Regions from separate parts of the Vandammella animalimorsus genome, predicted to be linked through region 1. Evidence: riboswitches for the same ligand, from Rfam matches in the RefSeq annotation. Region 1 holds a riboswitch; each other region holds the start of a gene.
What was found. A riboswitch is a leader RNA that binds a small molecule or an ion and turns the genes downstream of it on or off. The one in region 1 is predicted to bind cobalamin.

Region 1 (5,603 bases):
CGGCAGCCCAGCTTGCTCGGCCCTCTGGCAGCCTGCCAGCGCCGCCAGCATTGCCAGCGCCGCAACAGGGGCTTGCTTCATCCGTCGCACATTCAGCCGCCGCACACAAAGCCTTTGCCGCTCTGGTCGGCCGGGTCGGGCGGCAGGTTCAGGTAGTCGCTGCGCAACTGGTTCCAGGCCGCCAGACGGCTCCAGTCGGGCGTGGCCGCCAGCGCCTGCTCGTCGGTCAGGAACGGGTTGGGCAGGAACACCGTCAGCTGCTGGTGCCCGGCGTGGGTGAACAGGCGCAGGCCCCAGCTGCGCGGCGCGCCATCGCGGTCGAGCAGGCGGTACAGCTCGGCGCGACCGGTGCGGCGCGCATGGGCCAGCTCGGGCGCTACGCCCTTGAACTCGCCAATGCACAGGTGAAAGTGCCAGGCGCCGAAGTCGATGGTGGCGTAGCCGTCGAGCAGGCCCACGCGCAGCGGCGCGTTGGGGGCCTTGATTTCATAGACGACGCCGGGCTCGCAGACGCCGAAGTGGATCTGCTGCCACCACTGGCCGAACACGTCCTGCAGCAGCATCCACAGCGTGTCCTCGTCGGTGGGCAGGGGCCAGGCTTCGCTGACGCTGCCATCGGGTTCGGTGCGGCGCTGCGGTGCGTTGGGGACGGGGGGGCTGCTGGCGGCGTTCATCACAGCTCCCAGATGTAGCGGAGCTTGAACTGGCGGCCCGGCTGCGGGAAGCCGAACTTCTCCCAATAGAACTTGTCGGTGAGGTTGTCCACGCTCAGTTGCAGCGCGTGCTGCGCGGCGAACTGGTAGCGCAGGCTCAAGTCGGCCACGCTGTAGGGCGCGTAGCTTTGCTGCTGGCCGTAGGTGGCGGGGTTGACCCAGTCCAGATCCTTGCGGCTGCCCACATGGCGCAGCGCCAGGCGGCCGCTCCAAGGGCCGTGTTGGCCTTCGAGCGCCAGGCGCCAGGTCTGCCGGGGCACGTTGTTGGCATCGACCCATTGACCTTTGACCTGATCGCGGGCCTTGAGCATGCGCGTGCCCGACAGGCCCAGCGACCAGCCGGGCGTGAAGCGCCAGCGCGCCATCAGCTCCACGCCCTGCATGCGGGCGCGGTGGGCATTGGCAAAGGTGCTCAGGCTTTGCTCGGGCGTGTCGATGGCCTTGACGCTGACGATTTTGTCGCGCACGCGGGTGTCGAAATAGGTGGCGTCGATCTGCCAGGCGTGGTTCTCCCAGCCCAGGCCCAGATCCCAGCTGCGGCTGGATTCGGGCCGCAGCGCGGCATTGCCGCGGGTGATGAGGCGGCGGCCGTCACGGACGCTGAGCGATTCGCCCGTGAGCTGGAAGGCATCGGGCGTCATAAAGCCTTCGCCGTAGCTGGCATGGGCCGTGAAGCCGCCGCCCAGGCGCTGTTGCACGCCAGCGCTGGGGCTGGTCTTGCCGAAGTTCGCCTTGCCTGGCGTGAAGCTGGTGAGCAGCGGCGTGGCCAGCGTCTGCACGCGGATGCGGTCGTGGCGCGCGCCCAGGTTCAGCACCGTCGCGCCCTGGTTGAACTCCCAGCTTTGCTGGGCGTACAGGCCGGCGCTTTGGCGGCGGCTGTTGGCCGAGTAGGGCGCGAGCTGGGCGCCGCTCTTGTCGTAGCGGCGCGAGGTGGACTGGGCGCGGTCGGCATCCAGACCCAGCACCAGCCGCGCGCCGGCGCCCCATTGCCAGGCGTCTTGCAACTGCAGGCCGCTCCAGCGCAGCGTGCCGCCGTAGCTGCGGTAGGGGTAGGTGGTGCCTGGCGGGTCATAGCGCGAGCTGACGGTGGCATTCTCCGCAGTCTGACGGCCGGTATAGGCGCTGGCGCTCAGGGCGTGCGCGCCCAGCTGGCCCTGCAGTTGCAGGCGCGTACCCCAGCGGTCCAGATCCTTGCTGCCTTGGTTTTGCAGACCGTAGGCGATGTCGCCGGGCGAGGCAATGCCCTTGCCGCGGTACAGGCTGCTGCGCCAGTCCAGCTGCCATTGCGGCGCCAGTTGCAGGCCCAGGCGCAGTGCGTGCTTTTGGATGTTGTAGTCCGAATGCGGGCGTTTTTGGCCATTGCCCATGCGCATGTCGCCCTCGGCCTGCCACTGGCCGCTGTAGTCGAAGCTCAGGCGCTCATTGATGCGGCCGCCGGCGCGGCCCTGAAGCTCACGCGCGCTGAACTGGCCCAGGCCGGCGCTCAGGCTGGCCTCAAGCGGGCCGGTGCTGCGCCGCGTGATCAGGTTGACCACGCCGCCCATGGCCTGTGAACCGTACAGCGCCGAGGCCGGGCCTTTGAGCACCTCGATGCGCTGCAGATCGCCAGTGCCCAGCGTGCTGAGGTTGTCGGTCATGGCCGGCAGGCCATCGACCAGCAGCAGCGTGCGCTGGTTCAAGCCGCTGAACTGCGGCCCAAAGCCGCGAATGCCCACGCCCGAGAGCTGGCCCGGGTACTGGATCACATCGACACTGGCATTTTTCTTCAGCACGTCCACCAGCTCGCGCTGTGGCGTGGCCTCGATGGTGGCGGCATCGACCACCTCGATGCGCTGGGGCTCATCGGCCAGCGGCGTGGGCGCGCGGCTGCCGGTGACGACGACAACGGGTAATGTGCTGGCCTCGGCCTTGGGTTTTGTTTGGGCCGGTTGTGTGTCGTTGGGCTGGGCCTGCAGGCCGGGCAGGGCCAGCAAGAGAGGCAAAAGGGGGAGGTGTTTTGGGGACATGGGCGTTTTCTCAGCCAAGGAAATCCGCCACCGTGATCGCGCTGATTCGCATGCGCCAAGGCCCGCAGCCGCCAGGCGCAGGCGCGCCCAGTGCAGCCGTGCCACTGTCGCCCGCCACCCCGCAGACGATCACCGTGACCGGCGGTGCACGCCGGGGCGCGCACTGCCTGACAATGCAGGCCGGTATCCGGACTCGCAAGACCAAGAGCGCCGCCTTCCCAAAAGGGCTGCCCAGACCATCGGCGGTCTGAACTTCACCCAGCTTCAGTGGCTGCCGCCCGGCGCAGCGTGTGCGCAGCAGGCGGCCTGGCGCCCCCATCCTTGCTTACCGTTGCGGGGGCAGTCAGGGCTTTGCACCCTGTTCCCGTTGAACCCGCTGCCCTGGTTGCCAAGAACCCAGGCAGCGCGGCACCTGCAAACCACAAAGAAAGCTGCGTCCGCGCTGGCGCTGAGCAGTGGCGCCGAGCGCAGAACGCGGCGCGCATTTTAGCGGCCCAGCAGCCCTGGCTCGGCCCTGGCATTGCCGGCCTGGGCGTTCAGCGGCGCGGCCGCTTGTGGGCCTTGCTGCAGTTGCTGCAGCAGCTCGTGCAGCAGGGCCTGGGTGTTGTTGCTGGTGGTGGTCAGCGTCATCTGCCAGTCGCTGAGCAGCCCGTTGGCGATGCAGTGCTGCAAGAAGGGCTGCAGCGCGCTGTAGTAGCCGTCCACGTCGAGGATACCGATGGGTTTGTCGTGGTAGCCCAGCTGTCGCCAAGTCCAGATCTCGAACAGCTCCTCGAAGGTGCCGATGCCGCCGGGCAGGGCGACGAAGGCATCGCTGCGCTGGGCCATCATGGCCTTGCGCTGGTGCATGGTGTCCACGACGAACAGCTCGTCGCAGGCTTCGTTGGCCATTTCCTTGTGCACCAGCACGGTGGGGATGATGCCCACCACGCGCGCGCCCGCTTCCTTGGCGGCCTGGGCCACCAGGCCCATCAGCCCGGATTTGCCGCCGCCGTAGACCAGCTGGCCGCCTTGCTCGCCGATCCAGCGGCCAACGGCCTGGGCGGCTTCGATGATGCGCGGGTTGCTGCCATTGCGCGAGCCGCAGTAAACGCAGAAGGAGAAGCGGGGTTGCATCGGGGGGGTCTCAGGGGGTGAAGAGGGTGTTGCCACTGACGGTGTTGGCCGTGCCCTGGTCGAGGATGGTGTGGCTGTGGATGTAGTTGCCCGTCACGGTGTTGCCCGAGGTGGTGTCCGTCAACCACAGGCCGGTGTGCCAGAGGCGGTTGTTGCGGATGCTGCTGCCGCTGATGCGCTCGAGCGTGACGGAGCGCAGGTAGTTGGGCTCGAAGGTGTTGCCTTCGATCTGCACCCCGCTGACGCGGGCGCTGCTGGCGCTGACCTCGTAGGGCACGCCGGCATAAATGCCGTAGCCGCGGTTGCCGGCCACGTGCGCCTGGGTGATGCGCACGTTGTGGATGGTTTCGTCCTTGCCGGGCCGGATGTCGATGCCGGTCATGGGCGCCACGCCGTGCGTGCTGTGGTAGCGCCCGCCCTGCACCAACACGTCCTGGGCCGAGGCGATGGCCAGGCCGCGGCGGCGGTTGCCCTCGGCCACCACGTTGCACAGTTGCACGTCGCGGCTGGCTTGGGTCACGGCCAGGCCATCGCCCCAGGCATCCTGGACTTTGACTTGCTCGATGACGATGCGGCTCGATGCGGCCACCATCACGCCCGTGCCCCAGGCGCCTTCAGCGCCTTGGCGCGTGTGGCGGTCGCCCAGCACCGTGCCGCCGACCAGGCGGGCGTTGTCCACCTGCTGGAAGCGCACGATGTCGTAGAAGCCGGCGCTGCCGGGCTTGGCTTTGAGCACAGCCTGGTCGGAAAGCCGCAGCGTCATGTGGCTGCGCATGAACAGGCGCTTGGCCGGGTCGATCAGGTAAGTGCCCTCGGGCACCCAGACCATGCCGTTTGTGCCGGCGGCCTGGTCAATGGCGGCCTGGATGGCGGCGGTGTCGTCGCTGCGGCCATCGCCCTTGGCGCCCTTGTCGCGCACGTTGATGGCCTGGCCTGCAGCGGGCATGGGCGCGCACTGCCCAGCAGTTGGCGCTGGCGTGGGCGAGGGGTTGGCCACGGGCGCGGGCGGGATGGGCGCAGGGGCCACCACGGGTGCCGCATCGGTCGGCAGCAGGGGCACGGCGGCCAGAGTATTGAGCCGATTGTTGGCAATGGTGTTGTGCTTGGGGCTGCCGTCGGCGTTGGGCTCGTCGACGATCAGGCGATCCAGCGATGCCCCGGGCCGCCCGGTGATGGCGTTGTCCGTGATGGTGATGAAGGTCGCCAGCGGCTCCAGGCTGATGTTGAGGTACTGGCTGTTGATGATGCGGTTGCCAGTGATGCGGGTTTTCCAGCTGCGATTGCCCAGGCCCAGGCCGATGGAGTTGTCGATGATGGTGTTGCCCTCCAGCGCGACGTTCTCGATCTGGCCGGGGTAAGTGGTCACCATGCCGATGCCGCGGCCGGCGTTGTTGATGAATTGCGAGCGGCGGATGGTCACGTTCTTGACGTGCTCGCGGAGCGCCTCTTGCGCGTGCCCCCATGGCTCGATGTCGATGCCGTCCTGGGGCGGGGTGCCGTGCGTGTTCTTGAACACCGAATCCTGCACCACGATGGTGTCGACATCGACGATGGACATGCCCTGGCGGCGGTTCTTGTCGGCCACCACGGCGCAGAACTTGACGTTCTGGCTGGCGCCGCCGACGTAAAAGCCATCGCCCCAGAACTCACGGGCCGTGACGTTCTCGATGGCGGTATGGCGCGCGCCGCGCATCACGAGGCCAGAGCCCCATTCGCCCAGCTGCCCGTCGGCGGGGATGCGGTGCGCGTAGCGCTCGCCCTGCAGATG
Region 2 (5,603 bases), on a different contig from region 1:
TGGCCGGGATGTCGGCAAACAGGTTGCGCCCGCCGGCGGCCTCGATCATGGCGTGGGGCATGCCGTAGCGGCCGGCGGTCTGCGGCACGTCCTGGCCGCTGTCGTAGACGAACACCAGCGGGCGCTGCGCCACGCCCTGCACGGCGGCGACGGTGGCGGCCAGCTCCTCGCGCTGGGCCTGCACCAGCGCCTGGGCCTGGGCCTCGATGCGGAAGATGCGCCCTAGGTTGAGCATGTCGGCAAAGGTGTCCTCCAGCGAGACGCGCTCGCGCGCGACCTTGCGGATGCACGATTCGGTGAGCACGTAGCTGGCAATGCCCAGCTCGGCCAGCAACTGCGGCGTGACGCCGCCATCGCGAAAGCCGTAGCTCCAGCCACCGAAGACGAAGTCGGCCTCGGCGGCAACGATGCGCTCCAGGTTCATGCCGCGCGGCGAGAGGTTGGGCGCCTGCGCCAGCGCAGCCTGGAACTGGGGCGCCACGCGCTTGCTGTCGCGCAGGCCGCTGTAGCCCACCAGGCGGTCGCCCAGGCCGAGGAACAGGAACATCTCGGTGAGGTTGACGTCGTGCGTCACCGCGCGCTGCGGCACCTTGTCGTAGGTCACGCTCTGGCCGCAGACCTGCACGGTCACTGGCGCCACGGCCGTGAGCGGCGCGGCGCTGGCTTGCGCGCCAGCCGGCGCGCTGGCCTGCACCTTGCTCTGCGCTTTTCCCTGTACTGGCCCCTGCGCCGCGCCGTCTGGCTGCTGGCCGCATGCGGCCAGCGCCAGCGCGCCCAGCAGCGCCAGGGTGCGCACGGCGCGCCGGGCGCACCCTGGCCTGGTTTTTTCAGCCGAAGGCGACATCAAAACATCCATTCGGCCGTCAGGTCAAAGCGGCGCGCGCCGCCGAGGAGGGCCTGCGAGCCGGAGATGGCGCGGTTGGTGTACTGCTTGTCGGCCAGGTTGCGCGCCTGCAGGCGCACGGTCGCGCCGGGCCGCAGTTGCCAGGCCAGCGCGGCATCCCAGACGGTGTGGCCGGGCGTGCGCACGGTGTTGGTGTTGTTGGCAAAGCGCGCGCCCACGTACCGCGTCCCCAGCGAGAGTTGCCACTGCCCATGCCATTGGCCCAGCCGCAGGTGGCTCCACAGGTTGGCGTTCTGGCGCGGCACGTTGGCCGGCTGCTTGCCGCTCAGATCCTCGCCGTTGGAGGCCCGCAGCTCGTCAAAGCGCGCGTCCACCCAGGCCCAGTTGCCCTCCAGCTGCCAACGCGGGTGCGGCCGCAGCACGGCCTGCAGCTCCAGGCCCTTGGCGCTTTGCCGCCCGCCCTGCACCGACAGGCGCGGGTTGTCGGCATCGCGCGTGATGATGTCCTTCTTCTCGATGCGGTAGGCTGCCGCCGTCCACTCGCCCAGGCCCTGGCCGAATTGCTGCTTCAGGCCCACTTCCAGCTGGCGCGCCGTGCTGAGCTTGAAGTCGCGGTTGGCCAGGTTCAGCGTCAGCATGCTGGTGATGGGGTCGTGCCCTTGTGAGAACTGGCCGTACAGGCTGGTGCCGGCGCCAAGCTGGTGCGTCAGGCCCAGGCGCCAGGCCGTGCCGCCCAGGGTCTTGTCAAACGGCGTGCCGCGCACGCGCTCATGGCGCGAATAGCGCGAGACGTCGCGGCGCAGCCCGGCCAGCACCAGCCAGCGCGGCTGCACCTGCCAGGCGTCCTCCAGGTAGAAGGCGTGAGCCGTGGTGCGGGTATCGAACTTGGGCAGCGTGGGATCGGGGCTGTGCCAGAAGCCGTGCTGCGGCCAGCGCGCCGGCACCGTGGAGCTGCCGCCATAGGGCGCGTTGTTGGTGTGCGTGAAGTCGGTGCGCGAGACCTCCCAGCCGGCCACGGCGCGGTGCGCGCCCAGTTCCAGAACGGCCTCCAGGCGGTTGCCCAGCTGGCCCATGTCGTGGCCGATTTCCAGGTAACTGCTGCGCGCCACCGTGTCCGTCTGCGGCTCGTAGCGGTAGCTCTCGATGTTCTTCCAGTGGCGGTGCGCGCTGAAGCGGTACAGCTCGTTGCGCAACGTCAGCCAGTCCTGGGCCTGCCACTGCGCACGGGCGCGCAGGCGGCGGTCCTCGTAGCGCACGATGCTGTCCTCGCTGTTGTAGTTGCGCTGCTCCAGGCCAGGAACAATGCGCCCATCGTGCACCGGGCTGCCGAAGTAGCGCTCGGGTTTGTCCATACTCAGATCGGCCAGCAAATCGACCTGCCAGCGCGCATCGGGCTGCCAGCGCAGCGTGCTCATTAACTTGCCGCCGCTGCTGCGGCCCAGCTCGCGCTGGCCGGTGGCGCGGTGGCCGTACACATCCAGGCGGTAGCTGAACTGCTCGCCCAGCGCGCCGGTAGCGCCCAGGCCGGCGCGCACCGCGCCATGCTGGCCAGCGCCCAGCAACAGCTCGTGGCCGCGCGTGCGGCTGGGCTGCTTGCGCACCGCGTTGATGGTGCCGCCCACGGTGCCGCCGCCATAGACGGTGGCGGCCGGGCCGCGCAGCACCTCAATGCGCTCATAGCCCCAGCTGTCGCTGGGATAAGTCACCGTGCCCGAGGCCACGCCCAGGCGCAGTCCATCCTCGGCCACGCCCACGCTGTTGACGCCGCTGAAGCCGCGCGTGGTGAAGGCCATGCCGCCATTGCCGGGCGCGCCCTGCGGCGTCATGCCCGGCGTGCGCGCCACGATGTCGGCCAGCGCATGATCGCCGCGCTGGCGCCAGGTTTGCTCATCCTGCGAAGCCAGGCTGGCAGGCAGCTGCTGGGCGTTCAGGCCCGTGCGGCTGCCCGACTCCGACGGTTGGGCCAGGCCCAGGGCGCTGGCAGGCAGCTGGGCCTGCACCTCGACGGTGGGCAAGGTCTGCTGCGCCCAGGCCGCGCAGCAAGCGCTGCCCAGCACAGCGGCTGCAGTCAGACGCAGACGCAGACGCGCGCGGGCGGGCGCGGGCGCGCAGCGCCCTCCTAGGGTCGGCCAGAGCGAGAGAAGAGAAAACGGTGTGTGAGTGCGATCAATCATGACAAAGCCAGAGCAAACCGCCTGCCTCGCATGCCGCACACGCCTGCAGGCGCCGCCGCGATCGCCACGGGGCCGCAGAACGCATGCACGCGCACCACGGGTCGCCGCCTCTGGCTGATCGCCCTTGCAGGGCCTGTCTGAGCGCCTCGGCTGCATCCCCGCAGACGGTGGTTGGGCGCAATGCCCCACGCCATCCCATGGGCGGCGCGGGGCGCTTGGAGCCTGCTCAAAACCTCTGCCCTACGGGCAAGACTTTGCGCAGGCTCTGACAGGCCGGTATCCGGGCTTGCAAGCGCGCCGCTGCATGACAGGCACACAGGGGCGCATTGTCTGGGCCTGGCCTTCCCAACGCCTTCGCACACCGCAGGATGCGGCCACGCAGGGCGCCAGTGGCTGGCCCGCCCCCCCCTTGTGACGAGGGCGGCGGGCCACGGCAACCGTGGCGGGCCTTGCAGGCCGGCCACGGATTTTTCAGAGAAACCAGACAATGGCAGGCAAGCCAGAAGCGCGCTTGGCGCAACCAAGGCAGAAGGCTTGCCCACGGTCACTTGCTGACCGTTGCGGGGGCAGCCAGGGCTTTGCACCCTGTTCCCGTTTAACCGGCGCGCTTACGCGCGTCGGCACCTGTTGGGTTCGCCCTGCCATGCAGGGCGGGCGCGAGTATAGCCGCAGCGCCTGCCCGGCCCAGCCGCCCAGCCCCTGTGAAACGCGCTCGGAGCCTGTTCAAAGTCTTGCTGCCGGCCGTGCAAGGACTTTGAACAGGCCCTCAGAACTGCGCCAGCAGATCGGACCAATCGGCCCGGCGGCCGGCATTGAGAAAGCGCTGTGGGTCTTGCTGCTGGCCGTTGTGCAGCACCTCGAAATGCAGGTGCGCGCCGGTGGAGCGCCCGGTGCTGCCGACCTCTGCGATGGTCTCGCCACGGCGCACCACGTCGCCGCGCTGCGCCAGCAATTTGGAGGCATGGGCATAGCGGGTCACCAAGCCATTGCCGTGGTCAATTTCCAGCAGATTGCCATAAGCGTGGTGGTATTCGTGCGTGATGACAATGCCGCCTGCGGCAGCCAGGATGGGCGTGCCGGTCGGGGCCTGGAAATCCAGCCCCATATGCTGGGCCTTGCGCCCGTTGAAGGGGTCAAGGCGCAGGCCAAAGCCCGAGCCCACCACGCGTCCGGGCACCGGCGCCTGGGTGGGGATCATGCGCTGGGCCAGATAGCGGGAAAACAGCTGCGCCTCCACGGCCGCGAGGAAGTCGGCCTGCGCCGTCAATCGCGTATCCAGCAGCTGCAGCAGCTGACGCAGCTCTTGAGCCTGCAGCGGCACTTCGCCCACCAGCGGGCCGCCCGCGCCGCCATCAAAAGCGCCCAGCAGCGCCGCCGGTGCAACCGGCTCGGGCGCGGGCAGACCCGCCAAATCGGCCACGCGCCCGGACAGCCCCTGCAGCTGCAGCAACCGGGCCTGCATCTGGCCCAACTGGCGTGCCATGTCGTCGATGCTCTGGCGCATCAGCGCCCGCTCAGCGGCAAAGGCCTCGCTGGCCTGGCTGGCCACGCCAAGAAAGCGATCGATGCTGCCGGCCTGCTCGCGCCAGCTGCTCTTGTGCAGCTGGTGCTGCAGCAGCAACAAACCGGCAGCCCCGGCCAGCAACAGCGCTGCCAAACCCAGCGCCAGCGCAGTCAGTGAGAAATTCAGGCAGTAGCTGCGCCGCAAACGGGCGTCGGTAATAATCAATTGCATGGGTGCGAACCGCCAAAAACCAAGTCAAGCCAGGCCGCAGCGCCTGGCTGTGGCGCGCCTGCCGGGCGAGCGAGGAAATTACGAAAACGGGGGCAGTCATGCCTGAGCAGAACGCCCGCCCGAAGCCGCGCGCCCAGCCTCCCCGGCATGAAGCCCAGACCGCAGGCCAGCGCGCGGCTGGCACGCACATCGGCGCGCTGGTGCAGCGCTCACCGCTGCTGGCGCAATTGACGCAGCAGGCCGAGCTGTCACACCGCCTGCTGCAATGCATTGCGCCCCATCTGCCCGCAGCGCTGCGCGCCGCCGTGCAGGCGGGGCCGGTGCTGGGCCAGGAATGGTGCCTGATTGTGCCAAACCCGGCCGCCGCCGCCAAATTGCGCCACCTCAGCCCGCTGCTGATCGATGCGCTGGCCCAGCCAGGGCCTGCCTTGCAGGAAGGCATGCCCCGCATCGAAAGCATCCGCGTGCGCGTCAGCAAATTGCCTGCGCCGGACGCTTGCAGATAACCGAGGCACCTACGTCCCCGAGACAATCAATTGCTAGGAGTTGTTGAGATTTAATGTTGCGGTGGTGTTTTCGGCCAAAACTCCACAGCTGCCATGTTGAAAACGTTTGCAAGGTATACAACCTTACGCTCGTTTTCGCCTTGCTTCTGCGGCCGTTACCTCGAAAAACCGCTTCGCAAACCCAATCTCAACAACCCCTAGCCCAAAAAAGTCAAAGATCCAAGATCAGCTTGGGAGACTTGGCCCTTGAGACGCAAATCATCATGACCTGATTCGACTCCTTTTCCTGCTTGGTCAGAATGCCATCAAAATGCTCAACTTCACCGTCGAGCACCCGGACCTCA
Region 3 (5,603 bases), 560 kb from region 1:
GGCGGCGTGGGCGCGGCCTGCGCTGCGCCGGGCAGCAGCTGGCCGGCGCGTTGCGGATGCAGGGCCTGGAACAGTTTTTCGATGCCGTCGATGGTGCGCGGGCCGGGGATGAGGAATTCGGCGCGCGCCACAGTCAGCGTGCGTCCGGCGCGCACGGCCGGCAGGTCGCGCCAGCCGGGGCTTTGCAGCAGCTCATCGAAGGCCGCCTGGGTGCCGGCAAACAGCAGCACCTCGGGCGCGGCGGCCAGCACGGCCTCGGGCGAGACCTGGGCCAACGGCCCCAGGCCTTGCAGGGCGTGGCGTGCGCCGGCAAGCTCGACGGCCTCGGCCGTGTAGCTGCCGGGCCGGGCCACCAGCAGCATGCCATTGCCCATGCGGCCGGTGATGAGCACGACGCTGGGCGCGGCCCCCGGCGGCACGCTGCGGGCGATGCGATCGAGCCGCGCCTGCAATTGCGCCGCCAGACACTGGCCGCGCTGCGGCACACCGGCGGCGCGGGCCACCAGGCGCAGGTTGTCCAGCACCTCGCCCACGGAGCGACTGAGCAAGACCATCACCGGCACGCCGATGCGCTGCATGGGCTCGACCAATTGGTGCGCCGCCTGGCGCGCCGGGGTGACGATGACCAGCTCGGGCGCCAGCGCGGTGACGGCATCGACCGAAAAGCCCAGCCGCCCGCCCACCTTGGGCAGGCCCAGCACGGCCTTGGGGTAGCGGGTGTAGTCCTCCACGCCGACGATGCGCCCGGCCAGGCCCAGGTAGGCCACCAGCTCGGTGTTGGAGGAAAAGATCGTCACGATGCGCTGCGGCGGGCGCGGCAGCGCCACATCGCGTCCCAGCGCATCGCGCAGCAGCACCGGGGCGCTGGCTGCGGGCTGGTCGGCCTGCTCATGCAGGCAGTGCGCCAGCCAGGGGCTGGTGCCGCTGGCTGGATCGGCTGCCGCCGCGCCGCTGGCCCAGGCAGGCCAAGCTGACCAGGCCAGCGCGAGCAGCAGCGCTGCGCACAGCCCGCGCAAAGCCGCCCTCCCCCTGCCGCGGCTGGCGCTCAAAAACGCGCCTCCAGGCCGAGCTGGAATTCGCGCCCGGGCATGGAAGTGCCGCAGCCGCCGTTCTGGAAGCGCCGGTCGGAGATGCAGGCCGCGCCGCGGTCGGTGGAGATGAAGATCGGGTGCTGGTTCTTGTCCAGCAGGTTGTTGACCGCCGCGAACAGGCGCAGGCTCTGGCTGAGCTGGTACTGGCCGCGCAGGTTCCAGACCGTGAAGCTGCCCTTGCGGTGCAGGAAGGCGCGGCGCGGCTCGGCCTGCGGGATCAGCAGCGACTCCTCCGTGTCGTACCACATCGGCCCGCGCAGAATGCCCGCCAGCTGCACATTCCAGGCGCCAGCTTGGCCCTCGCGGCCCTGGCCGTAGCGCAGCCCGGCCGAGAGCGCATGGCGGTACATGCGCTGCACGCGCTGACTTTCCAGCGCTGCAGCGGCGCCCTTGTCCTGCATGGTGAAGTGGTAGTAGCCGTGGCCAAACAGGCTCAGCGCCGGCGCACCCGCGCCCCAGCCCAGGGCCTGATCCAGGCGCAAGTGCGCGCTGGCCTCCAGGCCGCGCGCGACGATGTTGGCGCGGTTGTTGCCGTAGTCCGAAGTGTTGGTGCCCGGCCCGCGCGAGATGGTGATGATGCGATCACTGATGGTGTTCTGAAACAGCGCGCCATCGAGCCGCCAGGCCGCGCCCTGCCAGGTTGCGCCCACCTCCAGCTGGCGCGCGCGCTCGGGCTTGAGGTTCGGGTTGCCAAAGCTGCGCCCGCCGCCCAGCGCGGTGAAGTCAGCGGCCAGCTCGGTGGCCGTGGGCGCGCGAAAACCCGTGGCAGCCAGAGCCCGCAGACTGGTTTGCTCGCTCAAGCGATAGGTGGCGCCCAGCGACCAGGTCAGCGCGTCGTAAGAGCGCGCCGCAGCGCGCTGCGCGGCCAAATGCGGGGTATCGTCAAAGTGCGTGCGGCCCCAGGTCTTGCGCACGCCGCCGCGCAGCGTCAGGCGGTCATCGAGCAGACGCTGAGCGTCCTCGAAGTACAGCGCATGCACTTGCTCGGTCTGGTTGTAGTCGATGGGCGGCACCTGGCGGGCGGGGCCGCCGGGCACGGGCAGGCGCTCGCGCTGCGAGCGCAGCTTGCTGCGCTCGGTGTCGTAGCCCAGCAGCACATCGTTGCTGGGCGTGAGCGCCGCGCGTGCATGCAGGCGCGCTCCCGTGGCATTGAGGTTGCGGCGGTTGTAGTCGCGCGCCGTGCCCGGCGCAGGGTTATTGCCCGAGCGGATCACTGGCGAGGCCCAGTTGAACTCATCCACGTCCTTGAGGCGGTACAGGTGCGCCGTCCAGCCCAGACGCTGATCGGCGCTGGCGCCGTCATAAACCAGATCCAGCGAGCGATTGGAGCGGTTGTCCCGGCTCAAGGTGTTGGCGCCCGAGCCGCGAAAGCCCGCATCGAAGATGCCATCGGTGCGCAGGTTCACATCCAGCCGGTGCTGCTCGTGCAGCTGCCAGCCCCAGGCGACGCTGGCGCCACGGCGGCGCCAGGCGGTGTTTTCCATGCGGTGGCCCAGGCCGCTGTCGTAATCCTCGCGCCCACCGGCTGAGACGCCAACGAACCAATCCATGTTGCCGCTGGCGCCGCTGGTCTGCGCCTGGGCGTGGTACTGGCCCCAGGAGCCGCCGCGCAGCTGCACGCTGGCAGGCGGCTGGCCCTGGCCGCTTTTCATGATGACGTTGACGATGCCGCCCATGTTCTGGCTGCCGTACAGCACCGAGGCCGGGCCGCGCACGATCTCGATGCGCTCGACCTCGGCCGGGTTGAGCTTGGAGAGATTGGCCGTGCCCGCGCGGCGGCCATTGACCAGCACCAGCACCTGGCTGCGGAAGTCGCGCCCCTGGCCATCGGTGGCCGCGCCGCGCAGGTTCATCGAAGTCTGCGCCGCCGTCCACTCGCTGAAAAAGCCCACGGCGTGCTCGGCCAGCAAATCCGTCACCGAGCGCGCCGAAGAATGCTCGATCGCCTCGCGCCCGATCACCTGGGTCGTGCCGGCGATGCGGCTGCGCTCCTCGGGCCGCGCCGTGGCAGTGACGAACACTTCATCCAGCGTCGCCGCCCCATCGGCCGCAGCCTGCTGGGCCAGCGCTGGCGCGCACAGGCTGGCACAGGCCAGCGCCACGCCGGCCAGGCGGCCAGCAGCTCGATGATGGCCGGGCGCAGCAAAGCCCTGGCCCGATACAAAGAAACGGGTCATTGAATTTCCCCTTGCCGCGCCAACCCGCGCAGCCAATACACACTCAGCGCCCCGGCCCGCCGCCTTGCCAGGCCACGCGCCCTGCACGGGCGGCGGCTGAAGAAATAAGGGTGGCGGGCGCGCAAAGACGCCACCAGGGTGGTTTCGCAGCCGGTCTCCGGGCTCGTCCAGGCCGCAGGCGCGCATCAAGGCGACGCGCCTGCAGAACACCGCCGGGCCTTCCCATGGCGCAGGGCCACAGTGGCTGGCCCCGGCAGCGCGCAGCAGCCGGGGCCAGGGCGGATACAAGAACCTACCGTTGCGGGGGCAGCGCAGGCTTGGGCACACCTGCTTCCCGCCGGGCCTTGGGCAGCGCAGCGCAGGCCGCACGCCCCTCCAGGCCCGGCCGCCAGCGGCATGCCGGCGGACACTACGAAACACTGCGGCCGCGCGCACAGCAGCGTGCGGCCGCGCAAAAGGCGCGCATTGTAGTTCGATGAGAGTCTGTTCTCGATCTCAGTCGGGCTTGCCGCCCTCCTCATCGGCCAGGCCGTGCTCGACCACATAGACCGCGATTTGCACGCGGCTGTTGAGGTTGAGCTTCTTGAGCACGTTCTGCACATGAATCTTGACGGTGCTCTCGGTCACGTCCAGCTCGCGGGCGATGACTTTGTTGCTGGTGCCACGCGCCAGCAGGCGCGCCACCTGCACCTCGCGCGCCGTCAGGCGACTGCGCTGGGCATCGCCATCGGCAGGAGCTGCAGGCGCGGGCGGCGATGGGGGCTGATGACGAAATTGCTCGACCAGCTTGGCCGTCATGCCCGGGTCGATCACCGGCTCGCCCGCCACGGCGCGGCGGATGCCCTGCACCAGGGCTTCGGCGTCGATGTTTTTGAGGAGGTAGCCGCGCGCGCCACTGCGCAGCGCCTGCGCCAGCTCTTCACCCTCTTCAGAGACGGTGAGCACGATCACCGCACTCTCGGGCACGTCCTGCGAGAGCATTTGCAGAACTTCCAGCCCGCTGGGGCCGGGCATGTTCAGATCCAGCAGGATCACGTCCGGGCACAGCTCCTTGGCGCGCTTGAGGCCCTCGATGCCATCGGGCGCTTCACCTACAACTTCAAAGTCCTCCTGGCGCTTGAGCAGCAGGCGCAGGCCGGAGCGGAACAGGGTGTGATCATCAACAAGCAGAATGCGAATGGTCATGGATATATCGTGGTTTTTTATGTGTGCCGCCAGCCCGCACCCGCAGCAGTCAGCAGGCCAGAGCACTGGATTGGGCTGAGCGGCTGCGGCAAGCTGCGTTGAGCACTGCGCATCACGCTGGCTGGCGTTCGCTGGCAGGCAAGGTCAGTCGCACGCGCGCACCAGCGCCAGGGGCAGAGTCCAGCAACAGGTGCGCGTTCATGCGTGCGGCTCGCTCGCGCATGATGCGCATGCCCACATGGGCGTCACTGCGCGTGCTGACTTCCTCGGGGTCATAGCCCTGGCCATCGTCCTGCACATCCAGCGTGAAATCGCGCGCGTTGTCGATGCGCACGGAAACGCGCCGGGCCTGGGCATGCTTGCGCACGTTCGAGAGCGCCTCCTGCAGCAGAAACAGCACCTGCAGCTGCTGTTCGGGCGCCAGCGGCGCGCCCTGGGCATAGTGCAGCTCCAGCGCAATTTCACAGCCGCTTTGGCGGCGAAAGCGCTGTACGGTGTCCTCAATCAGCTCACAGAAGTCGCCCTGCTCGAGCTTGCTGCGAAAGTTGCTCAACAGCTCGCGCACATCCTGGTAGCTTTCCTCAACGCCGGTGCGCAAGAGCGGCAGGATTTCATCCACCTCCTGCGCGTCCTGGCGGCGCACGGCATCCTCTAGCAACTGCAATTGCAAGTTCAGAAAATTCAAGCCTTGCGCCAGGCTGTCGTGCAAGCCCTGGGCCACCAGGGAGCGCTCTTGCACGACCGCCAGCTCGCGCGCCTTGGCGTCCAGGCGGCGGTTTTCCAAGGCCACGCCCAGCAACTGGCCCAGCGACTGCAGCAACTGGCGCTGGGCCGGCTGCAGCTCGCGCGGGGCACGAAAATGCAGCGAGAACGAACCCAGCACTGCTTCGCGCGCGATGATGCGAAACACCGCCACGCTGGCAAAACCCTCATGACGGCAATTGGGCGCGGCCGCTTCCGGCAGATGCGAGAGATCGCGCACGAACAGCACTTGCTGCTGCAGCGTGGCCTGGCCACAGTGGCAGTCGCGCACCGGCATGCAGTGCTCGGCCTCGGTCAAGGCCGGCGACAGGCCCACCGCAGTCACCAGACTCAGGCGCTCGCTGCCGGAATCAAGCGTACGAATGCTGGCGCCCTGGGCCTCGAACTG

Region 2: linked by a shared signal. The riboswitch ahead of CLI93_RS08950 (TonB-dependent receptor) and the one ahead of CLI93_RS00055 (TonB-dependent receptor) in region 1 are both predicted to bind cobalamin.
Region 3: linked by a shared signal. The riboswitch ahead of CLI93_RS02410 (TonB-dependent receptor) and the one ahead of CLI93_RS00055 (TonB-dependent receptor) in region 1 are both predicted to bind cobalamin.

What each region holds. Positions count from the first base shown of each region.
Region 1 covers NZ_NTBH01000001.1:10,097-15,699, forward strand. Annotated here, with positions in the region: gene CLI93_RS00045 (ABC transporter substrate-binding protein) at 1-81, opposite strand, end outside; gene CLI93_RS00050 (DUF7676 family protein) at 93-674, opposite strand; gene CLI93_RS00055 (TonB-dependent receptor) at 674-2,695, opposite strand; cobalamin riboswitch at 2,881-3,149, opposite strand; gene CLI93_RS00060 (LOG family protein) at 3,206-3,835, opposite strand; gene CLI93_RS00065 (glycosyl hydrolase family 28-related protein) at 3,846-5,603, opposite strand, start outside.
Region 2 covers NZ_NTBH01000005.1:148,357-153,959, reverse strand. Annotated here, with positions in the region: gene CLI93_RS08955 (ABC transporter substrate-binding protein) at 1-844, opposite strand, end outside; gene CLI93_RS08950 (TonB-dependent receptor) at 844-3,018, opposite strand; cobalamin riboswitch at 3,456-3,661, opposite strand; gene CLI93_RS08945 (M23 family metallopeptidase) at 3,785-4,753, opposite strand; gene CLI93_RS08940 (DciA family protein) at 4,852-5,259, shown strand; gene CLI93_RS08935 (PDR/VanB family oxidoreductase) at 5,471-5,603, opposite strand, start outside.
Region 3 covers NZ_NTBH01000001.1:567,056-572,658, forward strand. Annotated here, with positions in the region: gene CLI93_RS02405 (ABC transporter substrate-binding protein) at 1-1,049, opposite strand, end outside; gene CLI93_RS02410 (TonB-dependent receptor) at 1,046-3,268, opposite strand; cobalamin riboswitch at 3,420-3,605, opposite strand; gene CLI93_RS02415 (response regulator) at 3,764-4,453, opposite strand; gene CLI93_RS02420 (type IV pili methyl-accepting chemotaxis transducer N-terminal domain-containing protein) at 4,566-5,603, opposite strand, start outside.